3 regions of the Clostridium sp. JS66 genome follow, and region 3 is predicted to be linked to each of the others. Evidence: predicted binding sites of a transcription regulator. Region 3 holds the regulator's gene; each other region holds the start of a gene.

Region 1 (10,696 bases), 1.9 Mb from region 3:
TAGAAGCAGGAAAGTTACTTGTACAATATGGGTATGATGCATTGGATGTGGATGTAGGATGTTATGATTCATGGTGGTGGAATCATCCGCCTATGTATCAAAAGAAGGGATTATATATTCCATATGCAAAAATAATGAAAGAAGCAGTAAATGTTCCAATAATATGCGCAGGACGTATGGATAATCCTGATATTGCACTTTCTGCTTTAGAGGATGGTGCTTGCGATATGATAGGACTTGGAAGACCACTTCTTGCAGATCCTGATTATGTAAATAAATTGCGATTAGATAAAACTGCGTTGATACGACCATGTCTTTCATGTCATGAAGGATGTTTAGGGCGTATGGTAAAGAGTGGATCTCTCAACTGTGCTGTTAACCCTGAAGCTTGTCGAGAAGGTGTTAATTTTCTTATTCCAGCACTTAAGTCAAAAAAAGTGTTGATAGTAGGGGGCGGCGTAGCAGGATGTGAAGCTGCAAGAGTTCTTAAATTACGCGGACATGAACCAGTAATCTATGAAAAAACCGAAAGACTTGGAGGAAACTTAATTCCAGGAGGAGTTCCTGATTTTAAAGAAGATGACAGGGCACTTATTAAATGGTATGAAAATACTTTAAAAGATTTGAATGTGGATATAAAACTCAATACTGAAGTTACACCAGAAATTGTGAAAAATAGCAAAGTAGATGTTGTAATAATAGCTACAGGTTCAAAACCTAAAGTCTTTGATTTAGGAGATAATAGTAAAGTATTTAATGCTGCAGATGTGCTTTGTGGAAAAAAACAGGCAGGAGATAAAGTTGTAGTTTTAGGTGGAGGTCTTGTTGGTTGTGAAACAGCTCTTTATTTAAAGAAAATGGGTAAAGAAGTTACCATTGTTGAAGCTATGGATAGTTTGCTTGCTTTAAATGGACCAAGTTGTTTCGCTAATTTTGGAATGCTTATGGCTCTTATTAAATACAATCACATTAATGTTCTAACTTCATCAAAGGTTCTAAAGACTACTGATAAAGGTGTTCTTGTAAATATAGAAGGTAGTTATGAAAGAGAAATCGAAGCAGATTCAGTAGTCCTTGCTGTAGGATATGATTCCAATAAAGAACTTTATGATTCACTTAAATATGAAGTTCAAGATATACGGTTTTTAGGTGATGCAAGAAAGGTTTCTAATATTATGTATGCTATTTGGGATGCTTATGAAGTTGCATCAAGGCTATGATATATAAATATTTAATAACTCAACTTTTTTTCAGAGGACAATTGACAGAGAACAGAGGACAATGAAGGTGAGTTTTCCTCCTTACGTCAGAAAACTAATTTATTTTTAAAGCTTGTTTTGCTAATGCAAAACAAGCTTTAAGTTTATATTAGTGGATACTTTAATCTCCAGCAGCTTGAGAATCTGCCTTAGTTTTGTGAAGTGTACCATGTGGGTGTTGAGGTGGTGCATAAATAGAATATAATTTAATAGGTCCCTTTCCTGTATTGATTACATTATGCCATGTACCAGCAGGCACAAATATTGCAAAACCATCGTGAACTTTCATTTGAAAATCCAAGTGTTTTTTGCTGTTACCCATTTTTACAATTCCTTGACCTTCTTCAATACGTAAGAATTGATCAACATCAGGGTGAACTTCCAATCCTATGTCATCTCCTGGATCTATACTCATTAAAGTGAGTTGGTAGTGTTTTCCTGTCCATAGAGTACTACGATAATAGTTATTTTCCTTAGTAGCCTCCTCAATATTAATTGCAAATGGTTCTGGACCATAATCCTTTGACTGAGCTGGAGCTTCATCCTTTGAAGGTTTCGAAGAATTGGATTTTAAATTACTGTTTATAGGCGAATTAGGGTAATTAGGCTTTAAATTGCTATTCATGTTATTTTTCATATTATTAGCAAAAGGAACATATCTGTTGTCAGTATTTTGATTTGAAAAGCCTGGAGCATACATAGGCATATTCATCATACAAGGACATTGATACATTCTATAAGCATTAAGCATATATCTTTGTGGGTTAACAAAATAAGAAGATGGATATGTTTGGTAAGGATTATACATATAATTCATTCCTTTCATAGGCTTATAAAATTATTATATGTTTTATGATAGTAAAGTGTGATTAAACTGCTTAATACTTATAAAAAAATCAACCTTGTATACAAATAGTAATTCAAATTTACTTATTGATTGTAATTGCAGAATTACTTACATTTTTATCTAAGGTAAATGGTTGTTTAGCATTAGAGGTATTTTCTGCTGAAAAACCATTTGTAGATTTAATAGCTATATTTTTAAAATCCAAGTTTTTAACAGCTAATAGGGTTTTATATATAAATTAACATAGGATTTTTTTATTTTTTGTTGTAAAATTGTATTATAATGTGATTAAAATTTAACAAAAAATATACCTGTATATGTAGTTAATAATTGACGAAAATTATAGTGTATAATATTTTCGACATTAAATTTTAAAATTTTTGGAGAGTGATATTGTGGTAACTATTAGTGTTTGTGTAGGAAGTGCTTGTCATTTAAAAGGATCTTATAAGGTTATAAATAGTTTGCAAAAATTAATTTCACAATATAAATTAGAAGCTTCAGTTGAATTAAAAGGAGCCTTTTGTCTTGGTCATTGTACGGAAGGGGTTTCAGTAAAAATTGATGAGGAAGAAAAAATATATTCAGTTAATGAAAAAAATGTGGAGCAGTTTTTTGATGAAGAGGTTACTAGGAGGACAAAACAATGAAATATATGAATTTTTCCAGTGCTAATTGTAAAAATTGCTACAAGTGTTTACGATCCTGTCCTGTGAAAGCTATAAAATTCAAAAATCAACAAGCAGAAATTGTAGAGGATAGATGTATTGCATGCAGTCACTGCCTGGCAATATGTCCTCAAAAGGCAAGACATATAGTAAGTGATTTGGAAAGACTTAAAGAGGCTATAAATTCAGGAAAAAAAGTAATAGCAACTATTGCACCTTCCTTTGCAGGGGTTTTTGACGTAGACCCTGGCAGGTTTGTAAGTGTACTCAGAAAATTAGGCTTTTTTCATATAGAAGAAACTGCTTCAGGAGCAGATGTAGTTTCAGAGTTGTACAGACAGTATATGAAAGAAGAAAAGTTGGACAACTATATATCAACAGCATGTCCTTCAGCTAACTATATAATTGAAAAGTACTTTCCTAAGCTAATTAAATACATGATCCCAACAGTATCCCCTATGATTGCACATGGAAAGGTGTTAAGAAAGATTTATGGAGAAGACAGCTTCATAGTATTTATTGGACCTTGTATGGGGAAAAAAATAGAGTCTGAAAGCTTCATAAATAAGGATGTTTTAGATGCAGTAATAACTTTTGAAGAACTTACAGATTGGGTAGAAGGTTTAAATATGGATATACAGGGTTTAGAACCGGATGAATTTGACAGAAATTCCTTTAAGGATGGAAGAAAATATCCCTTGTTTAAAGGTATAGTAAGTTGCGTAAGTGATGTTATTCAAGATAAAAAACTAGAAGTCATATCTGTAAGTGGTACAGAAGAATGTATGGAGTTATTTAAGAGCATTGAAAAGGGAGAAATTACTAGTGCTTTTATTGAAGCTAGTGCTTGTAAAGGGAGCTGCATTGGCGGACCAGGTATGATAAATAATGAAAAAGGTTATTACAAGAGAGTTCAAAAGGTTAAAAATTATATAAATAAAAATATCTCTATTGGTGAACAAAAATTGGACATAGATGAGGATATAGACTTTTCCAGATCCTTTATAGATAAGAGTATTGAAAAAAGTGCAGCTTCAGAAAAAGAAATAGAAAAGATACTGATGGAAATGGGAAAATACAGTGTTGAAGATGAATTGAATTGTGGAGTATGCGGTTACAATACTTGTAGAGAAAAGGCTCAAGCTATATTTGAAGGTATGGCAGAATCCAATATGTGTCTTCACTATATGAGAAATAGAGCTGAAAGTATAAGAAATGTTATATTTGAAAACATCGTAAACTGTATTATACTTCTAGATGGAGAAATGAGAATTAAAGATATTAATCCTGCTGCAGAAAAGGCATTTACAGTTAAGGCTGAAAATATAGTAAATAAACCAATAGCCTTGATTATGGATGACGAGGATTTTAGATGTGTAAAGGAAACAGGAAAGGATATACTAGGCAAAAAAGTATCCTTCCCAAGTTATAATTTGGATTTCATAGAAACGGTGAGATATATTGAAAAACAGGACATAGTGATGATAGCCTTGGTGAATATTACAGAGGAAGAAAAAAATAAAAGAAAGCTTGTGAAGCTTAAAGAAAATACCATAAATACAGCACAGGAAGTAATAGAAAAACAGATGCGTGTGGCACAGGAAATAGCAAGTTTACTAGGTGAGACTACAGCAGAAACTAAAATTGCATTGACTAAGTTGAAAAAAGTAGTAGAAGAAGAAAAAGGGTGTGATAGTTAATGGATTTTTTTATAGAAGTAGCTCATGGCACTTTAATAAAGCATGGAGAAGAACTGCCAGGAGATATGGTGAATGTGGTAAGGTTAGAGGATTGTACAATAATAGTGCTGGCAGATGGACTTGGAAGCGGCGTTAAGGCTAATATTTTGGCCACTTTAACTTCTAAAATTGCAGGTACTATGCTTAAAGAAGGTGCCAATATATATGAAACAGTGGATACCATAGCTAACACTCTTCCAGTATGTAAGGTTAGAAACATTGCATATTCTACTTTTACCATAATCAAGATTTATAATAATGGACAAGCATATATTGCAGAATATGATAATCCACCTTTTTTTGCTATGAGAAATGGCGAAAGTATGGAAATAAGTAAAAAGAAATCTATTATAAATGGTAAAGTTATAAAGGAAAGTAATTTGGTCTTGCAGGAAGATGATGTGCTTACTGTAGTAAGTGATGGAGTAATACATGCAGGACTTGGAGAGATATTAAACTTAGGTTGGCAGTGGAAGGATGTAGAAGCTTACCTTAAAAAGAGAACTGGCAGCAATCTAAATGTGCAAGTTGTAGCTAAAGATTTACTTGAAGCATGCTGGAATTTGTACTGCTGTAAACCAGGGGATGATACTACTGTTGTTTCTATTAAGGTGAGAAAACCATCTTTTGTAAATTTGTTTACAGGACCTCCTAAAGATAAGGAAATGGATAGTGTTGTCATAAGGAATTTTATGGATAGTCCAGGTAAAAAGGTCATATGTGGAGGAACTGCTGCCAACATTGCAGAAAGAGAACTTGGTAAAAAGCTTAAAGTTAATTTGGACTTTTTTAATAAGGATGTTCCTCCTACGGCTACCATGGATGGAATAGATTTAATAACAGAAGGTGTTTTGACCTTAAGCATGGTTATAGAAAAAATAAAAAAGTATCTGGACCCTTCCTTTGAAGATAGGGGATTTATAGATTGTGATGGAAAGGATGGAGTATCTTCTTTAGTTAAAATTCTCATGGAAGATTGTACTCATTTAAATTTATGGGTAGGAATGGCTGTAAATCCAGCACACCAAAATCCTGATTTTCCTGTGGATTTGAGCATAAAGCTGAAATTAGTAGGGGAATTGTATAATCAGATGAAAGCTTTAGGAAAAAAAGTGCACATAAATTATATATAAAAATGGATGAACAGTTTAAAAATAATGCGACACAAAGGTGCAGTGGAAGTTTGGATTTTAACTTTCATTCCGTGATATATGATAAGGGTGTCATCACGGCTAAATGTTTTAATTATTCTAAAGCTCAAAATTTTTGAAAGCCTAAGAACTTTGTCAAACTCGGTTCCCTCAGACAGGACTAAAGTTCTAAGGCTTTCAAAAATTTTGAGCTAAGAATAATACTAAAACAATTTAGCTAATGTGATGACACCCTTATCATATATCACTGCATAAAAGTTAAAATTCAAACTAGTAACTTCAAGTGTATGCAAATAATTAAATTTTAGGCATTAGACTTCCTTAATGAACGGTTGGCTTTTATACACCATATATTCAATGCGGACTCCACCTAAAAAGTTGTGCTGCAATGTACTTATATTAACTCAAAATTCTATGTATGAAAGTTTACTTAAATAAAACAGATTTTTTTAGTTTTCATGAATAACAAGTTCTAGAACATCTGGGCGTGAATAATGGCCTGTGACATCAAATTCCATGCGGCTAAGAGGAACTTGTTCCATATCGATATCTACATAAATAATTTCTTCTTTATCCCATACAGGTTGTTTAACATAATGTCCAAATGGGTCCACAATGCAGCTGCCGCCAGTAAGAACACCCTCTGGCAATTTTGCTATTTCATCTGGACAATGGAAAATATCAGGATACATATCTTTTGTTACATATTGATTTACATTGATTACATAACAGTGTCCTTCTATTGCTATATGGCGTATTGTAGTTTGCCATTCTTCATTGTTATTTGTATTAGGAGCAAGATAAAGTGTAACTCCCTTCATATAAAGAGCTGCATGTGCCAAAGGCATATAATTTTCCCAACAAATCAAGCTGCACATGGTTCCCCATGGAGTATCAATGACAGGAAAGGCACCTTCATAACCATCTCCCCAGATGAAGCGTTCTGCACCAGTTGGCTTTAATTTGCGATGTTTGCTAACAAGCTTTCCTTCTGGTGAGAAAATCAGATTGGTGCAGTAAAGAGTGCAAGTATTGATATCTCTTTCTGTGATACCAATACTTACATAAGCATTTGCCTCACCAGCTGCTTTGGCAATACGGTTTGTATCAGCACTTGGTACAATGACAGAGTTATCATAATAAACTTTCCAATCCTTTCTGCCTTCTTCAGTACGACTGCCTACAGTAAAGCCAAAGGTCATTCCATATGGATAACAAGGAATAAAAGATTCAGGAAAAACAATTAAATTGGCACCTTGTTTTCCAGCTTCAAGAATTTCCTGAACAACTTTATCAATAGTTGCATCCTTATTAAACATAACAGGTGATGCTTGTACAAGAGCAACTTTACAATTCTTTTCTAATTGTTTCATAGCAATGCCTCCTCTGTATTTTTATACGATTTATATTTTGATTATATTATAGTATAATTGCAGTATCAATTTATAAAACTTCAATCTGTTATAGTACAAAATCAAGGAGGATGTTTAAATTGCTAAAGTATCAGCTAATTGTTAAATATATTAAAAGTGAAATTTCAAACGGAAATTTACAAGCAAAGAAAAAACTGCCTTCACTGAGAAGGATATCAGAATTATTTGAATGTAGTATTGGTACAGTTTTAAAAGCTTATACTGAACTTGAAAAGGAACATATAGTTTATTCCTTATCGAAAAGTGGGTATTATGTATTGGAAAGCGATCTTTTTAATAGTAATTCACAGGATAATCCTTTAATTGATTTTTCATCAGGATCTCCAGATATTGAGTCTTTGCCTTATAAAAAATTTCAACATTGCTTGAATAATGCCATAGAACTGTATAAAGAAAATTTGTTTACATATTCTAATCCAAGGGGATTAAATTCATTAATACAGATTTTAACTAGTCATCTAGAGGAATATCAAGTGTTTACCAAGCCTGAAAATATTGTTATAACCACAGGTTCTCAACAAGCACTAAACATTTTAACAAATATGCCATTTCCCAATGGAAACTCTAAGGTTTTAGTGGAACAGCCAACTTACTATGGAATGATTAGAGCACTAGAATTGAATAATATTCCCAGCGTGGGAATTGAAAGAGGCTTTAATGGTATAAATCTTGAAGAACTAGAAAAACTGTTTAAATACGGCAACATTAAATTTTTTTATACCATTCCTAGATTTCACAATCCAACGGGGAATTCATATAGCAGACAGGAAAAAGAGGCAATTGCAAAAATGGCTGAAAAATATAATGTATATATTCTTGAAGATGATATTATGGCCGATTTAGAAACGGACAAGAAATCTGATCCAATATTTGCTTATGACACTTCTTCAAAGGTAATTTATTTAAAAAGTTATTCTAAAGTTCTTATGCCTGGTTTAAGAATTGCAGCAACTATATTGCCTAAACTACTCATAAATACTTTCCTGGAATATAAAAAATGGTTAGATATGAATAGCCCAATATTGTCTCAAGGTGCTTTAGAAGTTTATTTAAAAAGCGGTATGCTTGATAAACACAGAAAGAAAATAAGCAAGTTGTATTCAGATAGAATGAGCTGCTTAAAAAACACTCTTTCGTCACTTAAACAATCTAAAATACAATACAATGTCCCTAAATCAGGATATTTTGCTTGCATTTATGCAGATAGTAAGTTGCAATATGACAAAATAATAAGTACATTATCCAATAAAAATATACAATTGCTAGATACAAGGGCTTGTTTTTTAAGAGAATATAGAACTGATAATTATTTTAGAATTAGCATAAGTAAAACAAATGAAGAAAAAATTAAAAAAGGTATTCCCATAGTACTAGATACTATACAAAAATATTTAACTTATGACACTGACAATTTTGATTCTTATCCTAAAATATGAATTTTTTTATTAATTAAGTATTATGAGAGTTACACTAATTATTAGAAGTTAAGAAATTACATTATATCATGGCTATGATATAATGTAATTTGCCAAATTAAAGAGTATATTCTGCAGGTGGATTACCAGAAAAATCAGCTATAACAGCTTTTGCATTTGCAAGATAGAATACTTCAAATATTGGATTATCAGCAGTTTGATACTGACCCTTTACAATAGGATTATTCATGCAATCTTCTTTTACAGACATATTGTTTTCAAACACAACTTTACCATTTAGACGAATCCATGCATAGGAAGGACTAGAAACAGAAATTTCAATGTAAGGATTTTCCTTCATATCTTTATAAACATCTTTAGTACTATTAGTGCAGAACCACAGTTTACCATCCTTTTCAAGACAAAACATGAAAGGACGACATTTTGCCTTTCCATCACGGCCCACTGTTGCAAGATACTGTACTGGATTTTCACTTAAAAACTTTACTACTTCATTCATATTTAATATCTCCTCGTTATATTTCAGTTATTTATATAGGAATTACCTTCATTAACGTTAATAATTTTAAATTCATTGATTTTTGCCGGCTACAATTATATAATAAATTCCATAGTATACTTTTGCAAGTAAGCACTTTGAAGTAATATAAGTACCTATAGGTAACTATTTAGTTATTACAAGGCTTTCAAGCATAATTTGTTATTAGTAGGTAGTAAGTACAGCTGTCTAATATGAAAAAAGGAAGTGAAATTTTATGAAAAAAGAATTACCTGCTTGTCCTGTTGAAACTACTCTTTTACTCATTGGTGAAAAGTGGAAGGTGTTAATATTAAGAGACCTTATGGAGGGTACTAGACGTTTTGGTGAGTTAAAGAAATCAATAGGTACCATAAGTCAAAAGATGTTAACTCAGCAGTTAAGAGAGATGGAAGATGATGGATTAGTTAGCCGAAAAGCTTATGCTGAAGTCCCACCAAGAGTTGAATACTCACTTACAGAAGACGGGGTTAGTCTAAAGCCTATACTTGACTCCATGTGGGCTTGGGGTGAACAATATAAAGAAAAGATAAAAGGAAAATTAGATTTATACTAAAAAATAAATTGAGAGGAGTTAAAAGCAATTAGGTTATGCACTCTGATTGCTTTCAGAATTTTTATTTATACATATAGCATTTCTAGATTTAAAATATTGAAAAATAGCGCTATATATTTTTGTGATATTTCCTACAAGTACAGCACAAATTATTGTCCCTTCACGTACTCCTTTTATACTCCCAAAAGTAAAAAGTGAAATTATTATTGCAATTATACATAGGGTGGAATCAAGAGCAATTTTTATATTTCCAAATTTTTTGCTGAATTTATTGGAAATAGCTTTTACAACACCTTCTCCTGGATTTATAATTACATTGGCAATAACCTGTAAATACACTCCTAAGGCAAGAAGAAAACAGCCTGAAAGCAAAACAAGTATTTTTACTAAATAAGCAGTAGGATTTACAAATTCAAAAATGCTCATTCCTAAATCAACGAAAAAACCAAAAAATGGACCTACCAATAATTGAAGATATTGTTCCTTGGGAAAATCTTTTCTTAAAACAATTATTTCCACAAGAAAAAATAGAATACTCAATAAAAAAGTAAATTGTCCAACGGTAAGAGGAAATATCATAGAAAGTACATAGGGCAAACTGTTAATGGGGGAGGTTCCTAAACCTGATTTTGAGGTTAAGCTTATTCCTAAACCCATAAAAAATAAACCAGATATGAATATAAAATATCTTATAATTATTTTAAGCTTTGACATTAGCAATGCCTCCTAATTAAAAATTTTACCTATAATAATAGTTTCGTATGCAACTATTATTATAATGTTCTATTATGTTAGTGTCAATATTTAGTAGGATTTACTCCTATTATTAGGGTATAATTGACATGAAAGTTTTGTTACTTTAAAATTAAAGTTGCATACAAAACTGAAATTAGGAGAACTATTATGAAAAATTTATCAAAATATATTTCTGTGACACACAGGCGTGCACAAATATTTTATACAGAACAACTTGAAAAAATAGGAATTAGCAGTGGACAATTTATGTATATAGTTTGTATTTGTAAAAATCCAGGTTACACTCAGGATGAATTATCTCAACAATTGATTA
Region 2 (10,696 bases), 2.6 Mb from region 3:
AAATTAAATAAAAATGTAGTTGTAACTTGCGGTATTCATATTGACAATATAACAGTTGAAGAAATTAATATGGTTATGGATATTATAAATCAATTAACAAACATATTATTGTCAAAACTTTCATCATAGTTATCTGCTTAAACATACAAAACATTTTCTGGAACAAAATTATTTTTACAAAAATTACAATGTAATACACTCAATACTGCAAATAAATATAATTTAACTTAAAATTAAATTATACTTAAAATTAAACTTATTGAATTTTGAGTATAGTTGATGTAAAATATAGTTTGTGTTTGTCCAATTATGACAAATTATTCAATACTATAATGAAAATGGAGTGATTTTGTGGAAAATGGAAGTATGGCAAAAAAAAATTCATTGAAAGTCAAAATAACTGCCAGTGCAGTTGTTGTGCTTTTAGTAGCTATAGCAATATTAACTACTATAATTTTTTATGTTGCAAGTAACAAACTGAAGAGCGAAGTTGAACAGCAAGGAATAAGCTTAGTTAAAGAAATAACTTCAGAAATGGAAACTAATAAGGCTATGTCAAATCAAATAGATACTGTTTTAGGTGATAAAATGACTTCAGTAGGCTATTTAATAGGTCAAAATCCATCAATATCCGATGAATATTTAAAGGAAATAGCCTCAAAAATAGGTGTTCAAGAAATAGACATAGCTAATGCTCAAGGAATTATAACACATTCTAATATGCCTGCTAATATTAATTTCAATTACAAAGATAACGCCAATGTGCAAGCAATATTGAAAGGAAAGCAGGAAAAAGCTGTAGAAGCTATAAGAAAAAGTTCATATATAGGTGATGGTAACTATTATAAATATGGTGAAGTAGCCATACCTGGCGGCGGAATAGCTCAAATAGGTATTATAGCAAACGAAATAGCAAAACTTAATGATTCTATAAGTGAACAAAATCTTGTTAACAGATTATTAAAAGGTTCAAATATAGTTTATGCTGCTACTATGGATAAAAATGCAAAGGTTACTGCCCATAGTGATAAGAGTAAAACTGGAACCATTTTAGCAGATACAGGAAGTAAATCTGCAATTCAAGAAGGAAAAATAAGTTCTTATGTGAAAAGTTATAATGGACATGGAGTGTATGATATTACAATCCCATTACATAGTGGTGAAAATGTAGCAGGAGCTGTACAAATAGGAATTTCCTTGGCAAGCCAAAATGCAGCATTAAGAAACATAGCTATAATCTCCTTAGTGGTAGCATTATTGGCAGTTATACTAGGAGGATTTATAATAATAACAATAGTATCTAATAATCTAAAGCCTTTAGCTAAACTTGCTGAAGTTGCAGAAGAAGCAGCAAAAGGAGACCTTACTAAATCCGTAGAAATTAAGTCACAGGATGAAATAGGAATGGTAGCTGCAAGTTTTAACAACATGATTGAAAACTTAAGAAATATTAATAATAAGATAAATAACATGTCACAAAATATTGCAGCATCATCAAGCAATCTTTTGTCATCTGCACAGCAAGCAGCAGAAGTATCAGAAGAAATCTCAAGCTCCACAGAAGAAGTTGCTGATGGTGCAGAAAAACAAGTTAAAGCTACAGAGGAAATATCTATTTCCTTAAAAAAAGCTGTAGATAATATGACATCTATAAGGGATCAAGTTAAATCAGTAGTAGAGTTTTCTGAAAATACAAGCAATCTTGCTTCTGATGGAAGAGACAAAATGAATAGTATGGTAACCCAAATAGGTGTCATAAAAGATAGCGTTCTTTATTCATCAAAGGTAATTATAGAACTTCAAGAAACTTCTAAACAAATAGGAAATATAGTAGAACTTATAGATGGTATAGCTGATCAAACTAATTTACTTGCTTTAAATGCCTCAATTGAAGCAGCCAGAGCTGGAGAAGCTGGTAAAGGCTTTGCTGTAGTTGCTGATGAAGTAAGAAATCTTGCAGAAGAATCAATGAAATCTTCTAATAATATAAAAGAATTAATAGCTGCAACTCAAAGTAAAACAGAAAAAGCTCTTTCCTCCATCGAAGAAGGAACTAAGGAATCCATAAGAGGAGAAGAAATTGTAACAGTAGTAGGAGAATCTCTACACGAAATACTAAAATCCTTTAATGATACAAAAGAGTACCTTGAAAAAGTTAATTTGATGGTAGAAGAATCAACCAATAGCATAAATCAAGTAAATGAAAATGCAGATGAAATTCAAAATATATCTACAAACACTGCTGCAAGTACAGAAGAAATAGCAGCATCTACTCAAGAACAATCTGCTGCACTTCAAGAAATATCCCGTAATGTGCAAGATCTTTCAACTTTAGCGGGAGATTTGGAAAACAGTATAAAGATATTTAAACTTTAGAAAATTATACTGTTAATATCAATAATGTAAAAAACTTCACCCTGTAAGATAGACATATACTAGTGCTATCCTGCAGGGTGTATTTTATACATTTTTTAGTATAATTACTATTTCTCTCTCATCAAAAAACATTTACATACATTTGTTTTATTTCACTTATTAGTGGATACCTTGGATTTGCTCCTGTACATTGATCATCAAAAGCTTCTTCTGACATTTCATCTAAAGTATCATAAAATCTTTTTCGTGTAACTCCTGCTTGCTCTATAGTCTTTGGAATATTTACCTTTGATTTCAATTCATCTATGGCCTCTATTAATAATTTAATTTTTTCATCCTCAGTATCTCCACCTAAATGTAGATAATCAGCTATTCTAGCGTACCTCCATTTAGCATTTGGATATTTATATTGAGGAAATGCTGTCTGCTTTACTGGAGCATTCACTGCATTAAACTTTATTGTTTCATTTATTAATAACCCATTAGCAATTCCATGAGGTATGTGGTGCATTGCTCCTAATTTATGAGCCATAGAATGACATACTCCCAAAAAAGCATTAGCAAAAGCCATACCAGCCATTGTTGAGGCATGAGCCATTTTTTCTCTTGCTTTTATATTAGTAGTACCTTCTTCATAAGCTTGAGGTAAATATTTAAATATCAATCTAATGGCTTCTAGTGCTAAACCATTAGTATACTCTGATGCAAGAACTGATACATAAGCTTCAATAGCATGAGTTAATGCATCTATACCTGATGCTGCTGTTAATCCTTTTGGCATATTCATCATAAGCTCAGCATCAACTATAGCCATATTGGGAGTTAATTCATAATCAGCTAGTGGATATTTAACCCCTGTTTTTTCATCAGTTATTACTGCAAATGGAGTTACTTCCGAACCTGTGCCGGCTGAAGTTGTAACAGAAATCATCATTGCTTTTTCACCCATCTTAGGAAAAGCATATACTCTTTTTCTTATGTCCATAAATCTCATAGCCAGGTCTTCAAATCTTACTTCTGGATGTTCATACAGTACCCACATAATTTTAGCTGCATCCATAACTGATCCACCACCAACTGCTATAATAGTATCTGGATTATAATTCATCATTTCCTTAGCACCCTTTCCAGCTGTCTTTAAAGTTGGATCTGGCTCTACATCTATGAACACTTTAAAATCAATATCTATTTCCTCAAGAATAGATACAACTTCATTAATATATCCTAATTGATAAAGTACCTTATCTGTAACTATAAATACCTTTTTCTTATTCATATCTTTTAACTCTCTAAGAGCCACAGCTAAACTGCCATATTTAAAATAAATCTTTTGTGGAACCCTAAACCAAAGCATATTTTCTCTCCTCTCAGCTACACTCTTTACATTTAGTAAATGTTTTGGTCCAACGTTTTCTGCTATAGAATTTCCACCCCAAGAACCACATCCTAATGTTAATGAAGGTGCTAATTTAAAATTATATAGATCTCCAATAGCTCCTTGTGATGAAGGCATATTTACTATTGTTCTTCCTGTTTTCATTGTTATACCAAACTTTTTTATTTTATCCTTTGATGTCATAACATCTGCATATAACACTGATGTATGACCGAACCCACCTAATTCTACAAGTCTTTCTGCCTTAAGTAGAGCCTCATCAAAATTTTTAGCTTTATACATAGCTAAAATTGGTGATAATTTTTCATGAGCAAAAGGTTCCTCAAGTTCTACCGATTCTACTTCTCCTATAAGTACTTTAGCCGTTTTAGGGACTTCAATTCCAGCAACTTCACCTATTTTATAAGCTGGTTGACCAACAATATTAGAATTTATACTTCCATTTATTAATATTATTTTTTTCACTTTGTCTACTTCGTTTTTATCAAGTATGTATGCTCCCCTCTCATAAAATTCCTTCTTAACTTCATCATATATTGATTCCAATACTATTACTGACTGTTCAGAAGCACAAATCACTCCATTATCAAAGGTTTTTGAAAGCAATATTGAATTCACTGCCATTTTTATATGTGCAGTTTCATCAATTATAGCTGGTGTATTTCCAGCACCAACGCCTATTGCTGGCTTACCTGATGAATAAGCAGCCTTTACCATTCCAGGACCTCCAGTTGCAAGTGTTAAATCGCATTCTCTCATCACTATTTGTGAAAGTTCAATGGATGGTTCATCTATCCATGAAATAATGTCTTCTGGAGCCCCAGCATTAACTGCTGCTTCAAGTATTATCTTAGCTGCAGCTATAGTTGAATTCTTTGCTCTTGGATGTGGTGAAAATATTATACCATTTCGAGTTTTTAAAGCTATTAGCGCCTTAAATATTGCTGTTGATGTTGGATTGGTAGTTGGGACTACTGCTGCAATAACTCCTATTGGCTCTGCAACTTTAGTTATACCAAAAGCTCTGTCTTCTTCTAATATTCCACAGGTTCTTTCATCCTTGTACTTGTTATATATATATTCTGAAGCAAAGTGATTTTTAATAACTTTGTCTTCCACAATTCCCATTCCACTTTCTTCTACTGCCATTTTTGCAAGTTTTATTCTAGCATTATTAGCTGCCATAGCTGCTTGCCTAAAAATTTCATCTACTTGTTCTTGAGTATAATTAGAAAACTTTCTTTGAGCAAGCTTCACTTCCTGTAATTTTTTCATTAATTCTTCAACATTGCTTACTTTCACAGTAACACCTCTTTCACAATAAAAAATTGTAATCTCATTTTCTACTTAAATGTAAGATAAAATTATCATGTAAATGAATAAATTTTAATTAATACAAATTTATTGTTTCTCTCCTTATTTGTTGTTATTCATTTAAAGAACAACAAAAATGGTGTTTTAAAATTTCTTTAAAACACCATTTTATATTCACTTATTTATTTTTTCTTTTTTCTTTAGTTACTGCAACTTCCTTAAGTGCTGCAGTTTTATCAAAAACATTTATATATATTTGTTTAAGTTCGCTTATTAATGGATATCTTGGGTTAGCTCCTGTACATTGATCATCAAAAGCTTTTTCTGACATATCATCAAGAGTTGCATAGAAACTTTCTTCAGTAACTCCAGCTTCTTTTATAGTCATTGGCATATTAACCTTTGCTTTTAAATCATCTATAGCATTAATTAATAATTGAACTTTTTCATCATCTGTTTTTCCACCTAATCCTAAGAAGTTAGCAATTTTAGCATATCTAGCTTTAGCATTTGGATATTTATATTGTGGGAATGCTGCTTGTTTTCTTGGATTATCTACTGCATTAAATTTAATAACTTCATTTATTAATAATCCATTAGCAACTCCGTGTGGTACGTGATGCTGTGCTCCTAGCTTATGTGCCATTGAGTGACATACTCCTAAGAATGCATTAGCAAACGCCATACCAGCAATACATGAAGCATGACCCATTTTTTCTCTTGCTTCTTTATTAGTTGGACCTTCGTTATATGCAAGTGGTAGATATTTAAATATTGTTTCTATAGCTTCTAATGCTAATCCATTTGTAAACTCAGAAGCCATTATTGATACATACGCTTCAAGAGCATGTGTTAATGCATCTATACCTGATGCAGCCGTTAATCCTCTTGGCATACCCATCATTAATTCTGCATCAACTATAGCCATATTAGGAGTTAAAGCATAGTCAGCTAATGGATATTTCTGTCCTGTTTTTTCATCAGTAATAACTGCAAAAGGAGTAACTTCTGAACCAGTACCAGCTGATGTTGCTACTGATATCATCATAGATTTTTCACCCATCTTAGGGAATGTAAATACTCTCTTTCTTATATCCATAAATCTCATAGCAAGGTCTTCAAAGGCTACTTCTGGATGTTCATACATTACCCACATAATTTTAGCAGCATCCATTGCTGATCCACCACCTACAGCTATAATTGTATCTGGTTCAAAACTTAATAACTGTTCAGTACCTTTTTTAGCTGTAGCTAAAGTTGGATCTGGTTCAACATCTGTGAATATTTTATAAGCAACACCTATTTCATCAAGAACTTTTGTAACTTTATCAACATATCCTAATTGATAAAGAACTTTATCTGTTACTATGAATGCTTTCTTCTTATTTAATTCTTTAAGTTCTTTTAATGCAATCGGAAGGCATCCATATTTGAAGTAAACTTTTTCTGGAACTCTAAACCAAAGCATATTTTCTCTCCTCTCAGCTACACTCTTAACATTTATTAAGTGTTGTGGTCCAACGTTTTCCGATACAGAGTTTCCTCCCCATGTACCGCAACCTAATGTTAGTGAAGGATTCAACTTAAAGTTAAATAAATCACCTATACCACCGTGTGATGAAGGAGTATTTATTAATGTTCTACAAGTCTTCATAGTAGCAGCGAATTTTGCTATTTTATCTTTTTCTTTCATATCATCCACATATAATGATGAAGTATGTCCATATCCACCGTGTTCAACAAGTATTTTAGCTTTTGCAAGTGCATCTTCAAAGTTTTTACCTCTGTACAACCCTAAAACAGGAGATAACTTTTCATGTGCAAATGGTTCTTCAAGTCCAACTGACTCAACTTCACCTATAAGAACTTTAGTTGTTTCAGGTACTTTTACTCCTGCAAGTTCAGCTATTTTGTAAGCAGGTTGTCCAACAATTTTAGCATTTAAAGCTCCATTTATTAATATTACGCTTCCAACCTTAGACACTTCATCTTTCTTTAAAATATAAGCCCCTCTATCTTCAAATTCCTTTTTCACCTTATCATATACTGAATCAACCGCTACAACTGATTGTTCAGAAGCACAAATCATACCATTATCAAAAGTTTTTGAAAGAAGTATTGAGTTTACTGCCATTTTAATATCAGCCGAATCATCAATTATAGCTGGTGTATTACCAGGACCAACACCTAATGCTGGTTTACCTGATGAATAAGCAGCTTTCACCATTCCTGGACCACCTGTTGCAAGGATTATATCAGCTTCTTTCATTACTACTCCTGAAAGTTCAACTGTTGGTTCATCTACCCATCCAATTATTCCTTCTGGAGCACCAGCTTTAACTGCCGCATCAAGTACTATCTTAGCTGCAGCTATAGTACATTTTTTTGCTCTTGGATGAGGTGAAAAAATTATACCATTTCTAGTCTTTAATGCTATTAAAGCTTTAAAGATTGCCGTGGATGTTGGATTTGTTGTTGGAACAACCGCAGCAACAACTCCTATTGGTTCTGCAATTTTAGTAAGACCAAAGGCTTCATCTCTTTCTATAACACCACAAGTTTTTAAGTCTTTGAACTTGTTATATATGTATTCTGAAGCAAAGTGATTTTTAATAACTTTATCTTCAACTATTCCCATTCCACTTTCTTCTGCTGCCATTTTAGCAAGCGGAATTCTAGCATTATTTGCTGCTATAGATGCTTGTCTAAAAATTTCATCAACTTGTTCTTGAGTGTAAGTAGCAAATTTCTTTTGAGCACTTCTTACTTCTGCCATTTTTTTCATTAATTCTTCAACGTTTGTAACTTTCATCAAGGACACCTCTTTCTTATTTTTAACAAAATATTTTCAGAATAGTCTTTTAATTAAAAGTAATGTGTTTTACTTTAATTCATTTTTATGATTTTTGCTTTTTTATGACATTTATTTTGCTGTTTATTATTATGCATTATAGTTTATTATTTGTCAAATATTTTTTTATTTTTTTGAAAAAAACATTGTTTTTGTATATTTTTCTACAAATTACGTCTATTTTTTACTTTTTTATCGTTATTTTTTTAACAATTGTAATGTCCACTATAGGTAATATTTATCACTTTTATGCATTTTTTGTAATAGTAATAATGACTATTATTCGTGTATTTTATTCATTTTTCTGTATTCTTGAATAATTTCATTTTACATATTCGTAAAAACATGTTTAACAAAGATTCTATATTTTCTTGATATTTATTGTTATTTTTTAATTTGTTTGTATATAAAATAACGACTATACTAAAGCAAAATAGAGCTGCAATTGATTTCAACTGCAGCTCATTGCTAATTTTAAGATATCACTAATATATTAAGCCATCTTCAATTCTTCAACAAACTTTCTTACATGGCTTATTATGTCTTCTTTATTTTTTCCATTTTCTATTTTTTTAATTACTGCACTTCCTACAATTATTCCTTCACAATATGGTTTAAATCCTGCAGCCATTTCTGATGATGATATTCCAAAACCCAATGCTTTAGGAAGATTTGTATATTCTGAAATTGTATTCATGTACTCTTTCACGTTTGTACTTATATCATTTCTTACACCTGTAACTCCATTTACAGAAACACAATATACAAAACCTCTGGCATCTTTAACAATATTTTTTATCCTTTCTTTAGACGTAGGTGCTACAAGAGGAATAATATCCACGTCATATTTTTCTCCTATAGTTATAATATCCTTTCTTTCCTCTATAGGGAGGTCAGGTATTATAATACCATCTATGCCGCTCTCATTAGATTCTTTCATAAATTTCTCCATACCATATTTAAATATTGAATTGTAATAAACAAGATATACTAGAGGAATTTGTGTTTTTTTTCTTATTCTTTTTACTGTATCCATTATCTTTACTATTTTAGCTCCATTTTTAAGTGCTCTATTTGAAGACGCTTGTATTGTAACTCCATCAGCCAAAGGATCTGAATAAGGTATTCCAAGTTCTATTATATCTGCTCCAGCTTCTTCCATAGCAAGTACAATATCTATAGTAGTATCTAAATCAGGATCTCCAGCTGTTATAAATGGTATTAATGCCTTTTCTCCATTTTTTCTTAATTCATTAAATTTTAAATCTATTCTATTCATTACAATTCTACCCCCATTACATTTGCTATAGTGTTTATATCCTTGTCTCCTCTTCCAGATAAATTAACAATAATGATATTATCCTTATTGAGCTTAGGTGCTAATTTCATTACATAAGCTATTGCATGAGAACTTTCAAGAGCTGGTATTATTCCTTCAATATGCGATAAATAATTAAAAGCTTCTAGTGCTTCTTTATCCGTCACAGCTTCATAACTTGCTCTTTTACTATCATAGTAATATGCATGTTCTGGACCTACCCCTGGATAATCAAGCCCTGCAGATATTGAGTAGGCTGGAAGTATTTGTCCATCTTCATCCTGTAATACATAAGTCATCATGCCATGTATCACTCCTATAGAACCTTTTGATATAGTAGCTGCATGTTCATCTGTATCCAAACCTCTACCAGCGGCTTCTACTCCTACTAATTTTACAGAAGTATCGCATACAAAGGGATAAAAAATTCCCATAGAATTACTTCCACCACCAACACAAGCAACCACATAATCAGGTAACTTGCCTTCTTTCTCTAATATTTGTTTTCTAGCTTCATCCCCAATTACCCTTTGAAAATCTCTAACCATAGTTGGATATGGATGTGGTCCCATTACAGAACCAATTACATAAAATGTATTATCTATATTTGATACCCAATCTCTCATAGCTTCATTTACTGCATCCTTAAGAGTACCTGTACCTGTGGTTACTGAACTTACTTTAGAACCTAATATCTTCATTTTAAATACATTAAGAGCTTGCCTTTCAATATCCTCTTTTCCCATAAATATTTCACATTCCATACCAAACATAGCCGCTGCTGTAGCTGTAGCCACACCATGTTGACCAGCACCTGTTTCAGCTATAACTCTCTTCTTACCCATTCTTTTAGCAAGTAAAACTTGTCCTAAAGCATTATTTATTTTATGTGCTCCTGTATGATTTAAATCTTCCCTTTTAAGATATATCTTAGCTCCTCCTAACTCCTTAGTTAAGTTCTTTGCAAAATACAATGGATTTTCCCTTCCTACATAATCTTTAAGATAATACTTATATTCATTCATAAATTCTTTATCTTGTACCGCTTCATTAAATTCTCTTTCCAACTCTATAAGAGCATTCATTATAGTTTCTGGTACATATTGTCCTCCAAATTTTCCAAATCTTCCATTCATAAAAATTCCTCACTTTCATTTATGTTTATATTAAATTTCTTTTCCTATACCATGTTTTCTAACTTTATCTATGAATTGTTTTATTTTTTCAAAGTTTTTTATTCCATTTTCCTCTACACCACTTGATACATCTACTGCATAAGGTTTTACAATTTTTATAGCCTGAGTAATATTATAAAAATTCAATCCACCTGCTAAAACTACTTTCTTATTTATATTTAGATTATTGAGTATCTCCCAATTAAAGCTCATTCCTGTACCACCAGAACTTCCCTTCACACCACTGTCTATAATTACTGCTTCAA
Region 3 (10,696 bases):
ACAAACCTTTCATAAAGGTAAATTGTGCTGCTATACCAGAAACTTTATTAGAAAGTGAGCTATTTGGGTATGAAAAAGGTGCATTTACAGGGGCAGCCACAAATAAGCCGGGAAGATTTGAGCTAGCAAATGGAGGATCCATATTTTTAGATGAAATAGGAGATATTACACCTCTTATGCAGGTAAAATTACTGAAGGTAATGCAGGAAAAAGAATTTGAAAGATTAGGTGGAATAAAAACCATAAAAACTGATGTTAGAATTATAGCTGCTACCAATAAAAATTTAGAAGATATGGTTAATAAAGGTGTTTTTAGACAGGATTTATATTATAGATTGAATGTAGTACCAATAAAGATGCCGCCACTTAGAGAAAGAAAAGAGGATATACCTTCTTTAGTGGAATATTTTTTGACAAAATGTTCTTATGCATCTGAAAAAGGAAAGAAAGATATCTCAAAAGATGCGATAATGCAGCTTATAAATTATAATTGGCCAGGAAATATAAGGGAATTGGAAAATGTAATTGAGAGATGTGTAGTAATAAGTAATTCCAAAGTTATAGACGTAAATGATATTCCAAAGTATATATGGGAATCAGATAAATGTGAAGATGGTAACCAAGGAAAATTAAATGATGTAGTAGATGTAGCTGAAAAAAATATTATAATTAAAGCTTTAGAAGAATGTGATGGAAATAAGACTAAGGCGTCTGAAGTGTTAGGTATAAGTAGAAGGTCTTTGCATAGAAAAATAAGTAAATATAATATAGAAGATTAGCAAAATGGGACATTTGTGTCACTGTGTGACATGAATGTCCCATTTTTAATTCGTAAAAATGTATTAATATGCAATGTAAAATGCAAAAAAAAATTCAATATAAGCTGAAGTCGCATGAATATGCACGGTAAACATTTTCATAAAGTATGGCATACAATTTGCTATAAATAGTTAGGTATGAATAATTAAATTATATTATCTAAGGAGGAATTTAAAAAATGACAAACATTAATGCAGGAGATACAGCATTAGTACTTATAAGTGCAGCATTAGTATGCTTAATGACTCCAGGATTAGCATTTTTTTATGGAGGGTTGGTAAGAAAGAAGAATGTTCTAACCATTATGATGCAAAATTTTATATCTATGGGCATAGTGACATTTATATGGGTATTCGGAGGCTTTAGCTTAGCATTTTCAGGAGATATTGGAGGAATTATAGGAAATTTTAAGTATTTTGTATTAAATGGAGTTGGAATGGCTCCTAATTCTAGTTATGGTCCAACTATACCGTTTCTTGCCTTTTTTGTTTATCAAGAAATGTTTGCAGTAATAACACCTGCTCTTATTACAGGAGCTTTTGCAGATAGGGTTAACTTTAAAAGTTATTTAAAAATCCTAGCTCTATGGAGCATATTTGTATACGTACCAGTGACTCATTGGATATGGGGAGGAGGATTCCTTGCTAAATTAGGTGTAGTAGATTTTGCTGGAGGAATTGTTGTTCATGTAACAGCAGGTATAGCAGCATTGGTTTCAGTTATATATGTAGGGAAAAGAAAAATACTTTCAGAGGAAAGTACAGCTCCTCATAATATAGCCTATGTAGCTTTAGGTACAGGATTATTATGGTTTGGATGGTTTGGATTTAATGGAGGAAGTGCTTTAGCAGCTAATGGAATTGCAGCAATAGCATTTGCAAATACAGATATAGCTGGTTCAGTAGCTATGATAATGTGGCTTTTAATATCTTGGGCACATGAAAAGAAGCCAAGTATGATTGGAGCCTTAACTGGTGCAGTGGCTGGTCTTGCAACAGTAACACCTTGTGCTGGATATATAGAGCCATGGGCAGCAGTAATAGTAGGATTGCTTTCAGCAATTGTGTGTTATGCAGCAGTACAATTAAGAGAAAAATTGGATTTAGATGATGCACTAGACGTTTGGGGAGTACATGGAGTAGGTGGAATTCTTGGTTCAATACTTGTAGGAGTATTTGCAAGTAAATCAGTAAATGGAATCAATGGTTTAGTGTATGGTAATGCACATCAATTTTATGTACAGTTAGCAGGTGTTGGAATAGTAGCTATTTACACTTGTGTGGTAACTTTTGCAATATTTAAGATTGTAGACGTATTTGACCCTGTAAGAGTTAATGAAAAAATAGAAATAGAGGGTCTTGATGAAGGAATACTTGGTGAAGTAGCATATGATTTTGACCTAAAATAACTTGATAAAAGCTTCTTGAGTCTTTTGGACTTAAGAAGCTTTTATTGACATCAAATGGAAGAATGTATAGTATAAAGGTATATTAAATTATTAAGGGGGATATAATATGTCAAGTGTTAATGTTAGCTTACAAGTGCTTCCAGTTGTAAAGGAAAAAGATTTGTATGGAGTAGTGGATAAAGTTATAGAATATATAGATTATTGCGGTGTAAAGTATGAAGTTGGTCCTATGGAGACTACTATGGAAGGTGAAATGAATGAGCTTTTAGAAATAGTGAAAAAAGCGCAGGAAATATGTGTGGAGAATGGTGCTGAAAGAGTTATGTCTGTAGTAAAGATAGATTATAAAAGTGAAGGCGTTACTATAGATGAAAAAGTGAATAAATATAGAAAATAAGTATATAATTTTAGGTGACTTTCTTAATTATTTATGGAAGTCATTGTTTTTTTTATACATACATTTAATAAATATGAATAAAATGCATTGAAAAACAGAGAATTATAAGTTAAAATCATAGTAAATATATTTATTGTATGGTGGTGAGACCATGAAGAAGGTAACTCTTATTAATGATTGCAAGTTCCAAAGCATTATTATGAAAGATATGCTAAATGACCTTGGTTATGAAGTTAATCTTACAAATGAATATGGAGCTTTGGCTAAAATAAAAAAAATCAATCCAGATATAGTTATATGTAATTTAATTATGAAAAACATAACTGGAGAAAAGCTTATAAAAAATATAAAAGATATAAATAAGAATGTAATATGTATACTGTCTTCAGCTAATGAAATAAAGCTAGAAGATTATTCTAAAGAGTATATTAATGAAGTTATTCACGTGCCTATAGAAAAAGAAAAATTAGAAATTATTTTAGAAAAATTTTCAAATAAACCTGATGACTCTAATAATTTACAGTTTTCCAATAATGTTGGGTTTTCTTTTTGCCCATATTGTGGACAAAAATTAGAAGGTTCAAAGAAAGATTTTTCGTTCTGTCCTTTTTGTGGACAAAAATTAAAATGACGGAATAAAGATCCGTCATTTTTACTATGATAAGTTTCCCCATTCTTCATATAAATTGTCTAGTTGCTTTTGGGAATCTACTAATTGTTTGTTTATAGATTCACTTTTATCAAAGTCCGAATAAACCTCTTCTAAACAAAGCTGTTGTTGGAGCTGTTCTATTAAATCTTCCATATTAGCAATTTCATTTTCAATATTTTTTATTTTTAAGTTTTTTTCTTTTTGTATTTTTTCAAGATCTCTTTTTTTCTTCTTTTCATGTTGTACTTGAGTTTTTGTTTTGCCTGAATTTTCTTCTTCTTCTTGAAATCTCAATGGATTTTTTTTCTTTTCAATATAATAAGTATAATTACCTAAATATTCTTTTGCACCATCTTCTACTAACTCATATATTTTATTTATAACTTTATTTAAGAAATATCTATCATGGGATATAACAAGAACAGTACCATCATAGCTTAATATAGCCTTTTCTAAAGCTTCACGAGACATTATATCTAAGTGGTTTGTAGGTTCATCTAATAATAAAAAGTTGGATTTAGAAAGCATTAATTTTAATAAATTAATTCTACATTTCTCACCACCACTTAAAGAACCTATTTTTTTAAATACATCATCTCCTGTAAAAAGAAAAGCAGCTAATGAATTTCTAACTTGGGTTGTGGTCAGTTCGGGAAAATCGTCCCACACTTCATCTATTACGGTCTTATCATCATCAAGATTAGATTGTTCTTGATCATAATAACCAATAAAAACATTTTTGCCCAATACTGAAAATCCTGAATCAGCTTTAATGGTATTCATTATTATTTTAAATAATGTAGTTTTTCCTCTTCCATTCTCTCCTATAAGAGCTGTCTTCTCACCTTTTTTAATATCTAAGAAAAGATTGTTGAATAAAGATTTTTCGCCAAAACTTTTGCTTAAATTTTCTATGTGAAGAACGTCATTACCACTTTTTATGCTAGTTTCAAACTCAACATGACCAAGTTGTTCTTCTTTATCTGGCGCTTTTACTCTTTCTATTTTATCTAATGATTTTTGTCTACTTTCAGCAGCTTTTATGCTCTTTTCCCTATTAAAGGATCTATATTTTTCTATTATGGCTTCTTGTCTTTTAATTTCAGCTTGCTGTAAGTTATATGCTTTTAATTGTATCTCATAATTTTTTTCTTTTAGATCTAAAAAAGTAGTATAATTTCCATTGTAACAATTTATATGACCATTTATAAGTTCTATAGTTTTTGAAGTTATAGCATCTAAAAAATATCTGTCATGGGAAATAACTATTACTGTACCTTTATAACTTTTCAAGTATTCCTCAAGCCATTCTATAGCATCCAAATCCAGATGGTTTGTAGGTTCATCTAGAAGCAAAATTTCAGGATTAATTAATAACAGTTTACAAAGAGCAACTCTAGTCTTTTGACCACCACTTAAAATATTTATTGGTTTACTAAAATCATCTTCTAAAAAGCCTAGTCCTTTTAAGACCCTAGACACTTCTCCCTTATAAGTATATCCACCTCTATTGGTGTATAATTCAGAACACATAGTGTAATCTTTAATTATTTTATTATGATATTCTTCTTTTTCGGGATCATAGGGGTCATTCATTAAATTTTCTAATTTTTGTAATTTGTTTTCTAGAGCTAATAGATCTTTAAAAACTGTAAACATTTCTTCTTGAATAGTGTTATTTGAATCTAAAGATAAATGCTGTGCTAAATAGCCTATAGTTTTATTTTTATCTATAAATAGTTCTCCAGAATCCTGTTCTAGTTGATTTGTTATAATTTTAAAAAGTGTGGATTTTCCAGCACCATTTGGTCCTATGAGTCCAACTTTCTCGCTTTCATTTATATTAAAAGTTACATTTTCAAGTATAACATCTATTCCATAACTTTTATGAATATCTTTACAACTTAAAACAACCATAATCTCACCTTCCTTAATCATTAATATTTTACTATGTTAAATGAATTTTTTGTAGTCTAATTTCATAAATTATTATATAACTAGTGTTTTGTTAAACAACTAATAAAAAGTAATAAAATTATAAAAAATCATAAATTAGAAAAATAAACTATTGACATACTGCATACTTAAATAATACTATAAAGAGTAGGAGAAGAAAAAGAATTAGTATGTTAATTGTATAACAAAATATTCATGGAAAGTTGTTTTCACGTTGTATTATAAATTTTTAAATGCAATTATAGAAACAAATGTAATAGAAAATATATATATAATAAGAGGTGCTGTATGGATAAGAAAAAAAATATATCAATGGCTGTAATAAAAAGGTTGCCTAAATACTATAGATATTTAGGAGAGTTAATGAAGAATGATGTTGATAGAATATCATCAAAAGAGTTAAGTGAGAAGATAGGGTTTACCGCTTCACAAATAAGACAAGATTTAAATTGTTTTGGAGATTTTGGTCAACAAGGATATGGATATAATGTAACAGAACTGCATGGCCAAATAGGTAATATACTTGGACTTACTAAGCCGTACAAAACTGTAGTAGTAGGTGCAGGAAACATAGGGCAGGCTATATCAAATTATACTAGGTTTGAAAAAACTGGGTTTAACTTAGATGCTATATTTGATATAAATCCTAAATTAATTGGTATAAGAATACGTGATATAGAAATAAAGGATATAGATTATTTACCAAGTTATTTGAAAGAGAATCCTACAGAAATTGGAATAATATGTGTTCCAGCTAATAGTGCTCAAAAAGTATGTGATACTTTAGTAAAGAATGGTGTTAAAGGAATATGGAATTTTGCACCTGTAGATTTAGTTATACCAGATGACGTGAAAGTAGAAAATGTACATTTAAGTGATAGCCTATTGACATTAACTTGTCTTTTAAATGATGGCGATATCGATAATGAATAAGCAGGGTTTAGATTTAAAAAAAGATAATAATTGAAATTTTTATTTCAATTATTATCTTTTTTTAAGTTTAATAATTAACAAAGTTATAGTTGATTTATGTCACATATAGTCGTTATTAAATTTAAATGTTTAAATTTTATATAGTAAATATTATTTAGAACTAGTTAACCTCCCTATTACATCTACTTATATTTTCAAAATAAAACCAAAAAATGTATAAATAAATAAAAGCAGGTTGTATTTTTATGAATCCTATAGAATATAAGGTATAAATTAATATAATATGCATTATTTGTTATTTAGTTATGCAATTTGTATAATGAATGTGATATAATAATATGTATAAATTCGTATAATTAAAAAACATTTACCAATGGGGGGAATAAAATGTATAAAATTGTTGACAAAAGGGAATTAGCTCCTAATATATTTCTAATGGACATAGAAGCACCAAGAGTTGCAAAGTCCGCTAAACCAGGACAATTTGTAATAGTTAAAATGGACGAAAAAGGTGAAAGAATACCTCTTACTATTTGTGACTATGATGCTCAAAAGGGTACTGTAACTATAGTATTCCAGACACTTGGTGGATCAACACAAAAAATGGCTGATTATGAAATTGGACAAACATTTAGAGATTTTGTAGGACCTTTAGGACAACCTACGGATTTAGTAAACGAAAGCATAGAAGAATTAAAAAAGAAAAATATAATATTTGTAGCTGGAGGAGTAGGAGCAGCACCAGTATATCCTCAAGTTAAATGGCTTCATGAGCATGGAATTAATGCAGATGTAATAGTTGGATGTAAGTCAAAAGAATATTTGCTGTTGGAAGAAGAAATGAAATCGGTATCAGGAAGCTTATATATAGCAACTGATAACGGAACTTATGGATATAAAGGCTTTGTTACAGATTTATTAACCGAGCTTATTGAAAAAGAAGGAAAAAAATATGATCATGTAGTGGCAATAGGTCCTATGATCATGATGAAATTTATATGTAAGGTTACAAAAGGTTTTGGTATTAAAACTATAGTAAGCTTAAATCCAATAATGGTAGATGGTACAGGTATGTGTGGAGCTTGTAGAGTTACTGTTGGAGGAGAAACTAAATTTGCTTGTGTAGATGGACCAGAATTTGATGGTCATCTAGTTGATTTTGAAGAAGCTATGAGAAGACAGAGATTGTATAAAACAGAAGAAGGAAAGTCATTAATGGAAGAGCAGGAAAGAAAAGAAGGACATGTATGTCATGTAGGATTGGATGGTGACAAATAATGGACAACGAAAAAATGAAAAGAGTACCAGTAAGAGAGCAAGATCCAAAGGTTAGAGCTCATAATTTTCAGGAAGTTTGTTTAGGATATGATAAAGAAGAAGCTGTAAAAGAAGCTTCAAGATGTTTGCATTGTAAAAAACCTATGTGTGTATCTAAATGTCCAGTATCTATAAATATACCAGAGTTTATAGAACATGTTAAAAGTGGAGAATTTGAAGAAGCTGCTAAGACTATAGCTAAATCTAGTGCACTTCCAGCTGTATGTGGAAGAGTATGTCCTCAAGAAAGCCAATGTGAAGGAAAATGTGTACTTGGAATAAAAGGAGAGGCAGTAGCTATAGGAAAGCTTGAAAGATTTGTAGCAGATTATTCAAGAGAAAACAATGTAGATCTATCAGAAAAAGAAACTAGTAATGGCAAAAAGGTTGCAGTAATAGGCAGTGGTCCTTCAGGGCTCACTTGTGCAGGAGATTTAGCTAAACTAGGTTATGATGTAACTATATTTGAAGCTTTACATGAAGCAGGTGGAGTTTTAGTTTATGGAATACCAGAATTTAGACTTCCAAAGGAAACTGTAGTTAAACATGAAGTAGAAAATGTTAAAAAATTAGGTGTTAAGATAGAAACTAATGTAATTATAGGAAGAACTGTAACTATAGATGAACTTATAGATGAAGAAGGCTTTGATGCCGTGTTCATAGGTTCAGGTGCAGGATTGCCAAAGTTTATGGGAATACCAGGTGAAAACTTAAATGGAGTATTCTCAGCAAATGAATTCTTAACAAGAAATAACTTAATGAAAGCCTTTAGAGAAGAATATGACACACCTATAAAGGCAGGCAAAAAGGTTGCTGTAGTAGGTGGAGGAAATGTTGCTATGGATGCTGCAAGAACAGCATTAAGGTTAGGTGCAGAAGTACACATAGTTTACAGAAGATCAGAATCAGAACTTCCAGCTAGAGTAGAAGAAGTACATCATGCAAAAGAAGAAGGTATAATTTTTGACCTTCTTACAAATCCAGTAGAAGTAGTGGGAGATGAAAATGGCTGGGTTAAAGGCATGAGATGTGTAAAAATGGAGCTTGGAGAGCCAGATGCATCAGGTAGAAGAAGACCTGTAGAAATTCCAGGTTCAGAGTTCGAAATGGAGATAGATACCATGATAATGTCTCTTGGAACATCACCAAATCCATTGATATCTTCAACTACTAAAGGATTAGAAATTAATAAGAGAAAATGCATAGTAGCAGAAGAGGAAACAGGCTTAACTTCAAGAAAAGGAGTATATGCTGGTGGAGATGCTGTAACAGGCGCTGCAACAGTAATACTTGCTATGGGAGCTGGAAAGAAAGCTGCTAATGCTATACATGAGTATTTGAGTAAATAAATATATACAATTAAATATACATGATTTAAATAGTAGAAATTGAGTGAATGAACTCATTTCTACTATTTTTTTATACTCTTTTTGAAGAAGTTTAACTTTTATTAACGTGGTTATAGATGCCTTTTAAACAAAATAATAAATTTTATGTTATTAGAAAATCAAAAATAAGAAGTATATTTTCACAATTTGATATATATATTTATACTAGCAACTGGTTATAAAAAACAAATGTTTATATAGGGGGTAAGTAAAATGTATGAAATTCTAGAGAAAAAGGAGCTAGCAGAAAATGTTTTTTCAATGGATATAAGGGCACCAAGAGTTGCAAAATCAGCTAAGCCAGGACAATTTGCAATACTAAGAGCAGATGAAAGAGCTGAAAGAATACCTCTTGCAATTTGTGACTATGATACTGAAAGAGGAAGTGTAAATATAGTATTTCAGGTAAATGGTACTTCAACAAAAAAAATAGCTGAGTATGAAAAAGGCCAAGCCTTTGCCGATTTTGCAGGACCTTTGGGACAACCATCGAAATTAGTGAATGAAAATTTAGAAAATTTGAAAAATAACAGAATGTTATTTATAGCGGAAGGAATAGGGGTGGCATCAGTATATCCTGAAGTTAAATGGCTGCATGAACGTGGAATTAATGCGGATGTAATAGTTTCATGCAAATCAAAAAAAGATTTGATAATGGAAAAAGAATTTAGAACAATATCAACTAGTTTATATATATCAACAGATGACGGAAGTTATGGATATAAAGGTTGCAGCATAGATTTACTAAAGGAATTGGTTGAAAAAGAAAGAAAAAAGTATGATTACGTTATAGCTATGGCGTCTATGGATATGATGAGAAATATATGTAGGGTTACACAGGAGCTAGGTATTAAAACTATAGTAAGTTTAAAATCCATAATGGTAGATGGTATAGGAATGTGTGGATCTTGTAGGGTTACTGTTAGTGGAGAAACTAAATTTGCATGTATAGATGGACCTGAATTTGATGGCCATTTAGTTAATTTTGAAGAGGCTATTAGAAGACAAACCATGTACAAAACAGAAGAAGGAAAAGCATATATGGATCAACAAGAAAAGGAAGAGGGACATGTATGTCATGTAGGATTAGAACATCATAAGTAATAGTAAAAATCAGAGATATTGAAGTTTTAAGAAACAGCTAAAATAACAGCTGTTTCTGAGTTTATTTAATATGTAAAAGGAGTGATAACATATGACTAGTGAATGTGATAAGAAAATTGATTTATCGTTGATGGACAAGGTGTTTGACAAGTATTATAAAGGGAATGGAAACATTGTAAGTATGCTGCAGGATGCTCAAGATATATATGGTTACTTGCCTCTTGATGTGTTAAAAGCTATTGCAGATAAGACTGGTAATAAGAGAACAAAGGTATATGGAGTTGCCACTTTTTACTCACAATTTAGATTAAATCCAAGAGGAAAGTATATGATTCTCCAATGCCAAGGAACAGCTTGTCATGTAAACAATTCTGAGGTAATAGGAAATGCTATTTGTGATGAATTAGGTATTAATCCAGGGGAGACAAGTAGTGATGGAATGTTTTCTTTTGAACACGTTGCATGTCTTGGATGTTGTAGTCTTGCACCGGTAATAATGATTAATGGCGAGGCGTATGGAAATTTAACTCCAGATAAAGTAAGGAAGATAATTCGTGATATATATGCTAGAGAAAAAGAGGAGGCTATTTAAAATGAAGATTAGGATAGGATTTGGCAGCTGTGGTATTGCTGCAGGAGCCAAAAAAGTTAAAGATAAACTTGAAGCTATAATTGATGAAAATAAATTAAAGGTTGATGTTTCAATTACAGGATGTATAGGT

The links. The regulator Rex, encoded in region 3, represses fermentation and respiration genes when NADH is low (regulators of the CRP and FNR family bind a similar motif). The targets are predictions, from matches to a motif close to ATTGTTAANNNNTTAACAAT.
Region 1: Q6H37_RS18105 ((2Fe-2S) ferredoxin domain-containing protein) is a predicted target of Rex. The motif match lies at 2,390-2,409, and genes of this name have one in related genera.
Region 2: adhE (bifunctional acetaldehyde-CoA/alcohol dehydrogenase) is a predicted target of Rex. The motif match lies at 8,132-8,151, and genes of this name have one in related genera.

What each region holds. Positions count from the first base shown of each region.
Region 1 is NZ_CP131467.1:3,900,981-3,911,676, reverse strand. It holds gene Q6H37_RS18120 (FAD-dependent oxidoreductase) at 1-1,220, shown strand, start outside; gene Q6H37_RS18115 (cupin domain-containing protein) at 1,381-2,067, opposite strand; gene Q6H37_RS18110 (hypothetical protein) at 2,186-2,311, opposite strand; gene Q6H37_RS18105 ((2Fe-2S) ferredoxin domain-containing protein) at 2,502-2,756, shown strand; gene Q6H37_RS18100 ([Fe-Fe] hydrogenase large subunit C-terminal domain-containing protein) at 2,753-4,474, shown strand; gene Q6H37_RS18095 (SpoIIE family protein phosphatase) at 4,474-5,646, shown strand; gene Q6H37_RS18090 (carbon-nitrogen hydrolase family protein) at 6,114-7,037, opposite strand; gene Q6H37_RS18085 (PLP-dependent aminotransferase family protein) at 7,148-8,533, shown strand; gene Q6H37_RS18080 (pyridoxamine 5'-phosphate oxidase family protein) at 8,631-9,032, opposite strand; gene Q6H37_RS18075 (helix-turn-helix domain-containing protein) at 9,289-9,627, shown strand; gene Q6H37_RS18070 (YczE/YyaS/YitT family protein) at 9,661-10,341, opposite strand; gene Q6H37_RS18065 (MarR family winged helix-turn-helix transcriptional regulator) at 10,531-10,696, shown strand, end outside.
Region 2 is NZ_CP131467.1:3,265,817-3,276,512, forward strand. It holds gene Q6H37_RS15255 (hypothetical protein) at 1-129, shown strand, start outside; gene Q6H37_RS15260 (methyl-accepting chemotaxis protein) at 352-2,376, shown strand; gene adhE (bifunctional acetaldehyde-CoA/alcohol dehydrogenase) at 2,498-5,074, opposite strand; gene adhE (bifunctional acetaldehyde-CoA/alcohol dehydrogenase) at 5,265-7,898, opposite strand; gene trpA (tryptophan synthase subunit alpha) at 8,431-9,216, opposite strand; gene trpB (tryptophan synthase subunit beta) at 9,216-10,391, opposite strand; gene Q6H37_RS15285 (phosphoribosylanthranilate isomerase) at 10,422-10,696, opposite strand, start outside.
Region 3 is NZ_CP131467.1:5,821,810-5,832,505, reverse strand. It holds gene Q6H37_RS27115 (sigma-54 dependent transcriptional regulator) at 1-779, shown strand, start outside; gene Q6H37_RS27110 (ammonium transporter) at 998-2,227, shown strand; gene Q6H37_RS27105 (thiamine-binding protein) at 2,334-2,624, shown strand; gene Q6H37_RS27100 (response regulator) at 2,776-3,255, shown strand; gene abc-f (ribosomal protection-like ABC-F family protein) at 3,280-5,193, opposite strand; gene Q6H37_RS27090 (redox-sensing transcriptional repressor Rex) at 5,521-6,165, shown strand; gene Q6H37_RS27085 (sulfide/dihydroorotate dehydrogenase-like FAD/NAD-binding protein) at 6,553-7,443, shown strand; gene gltA (NADPH-dependent glutamate synthase) at 7,443-8,831, shown strand; gene Q6H37_RS27075 (sulfide/dihydroorotate dehydrogenase-like FAD/NAD-binding protein) at 9,084-9,974, shown strand; gene Q6H37_RS27070 (NAD(P)H-dependent oxidoreductase subunit E) at 10,066-10,566, shown strand; gene Q6H37_RS27065 (NADH-quinone oxidoreductase subunit NuoF) at 10,568-10,696, shown strand, end outside.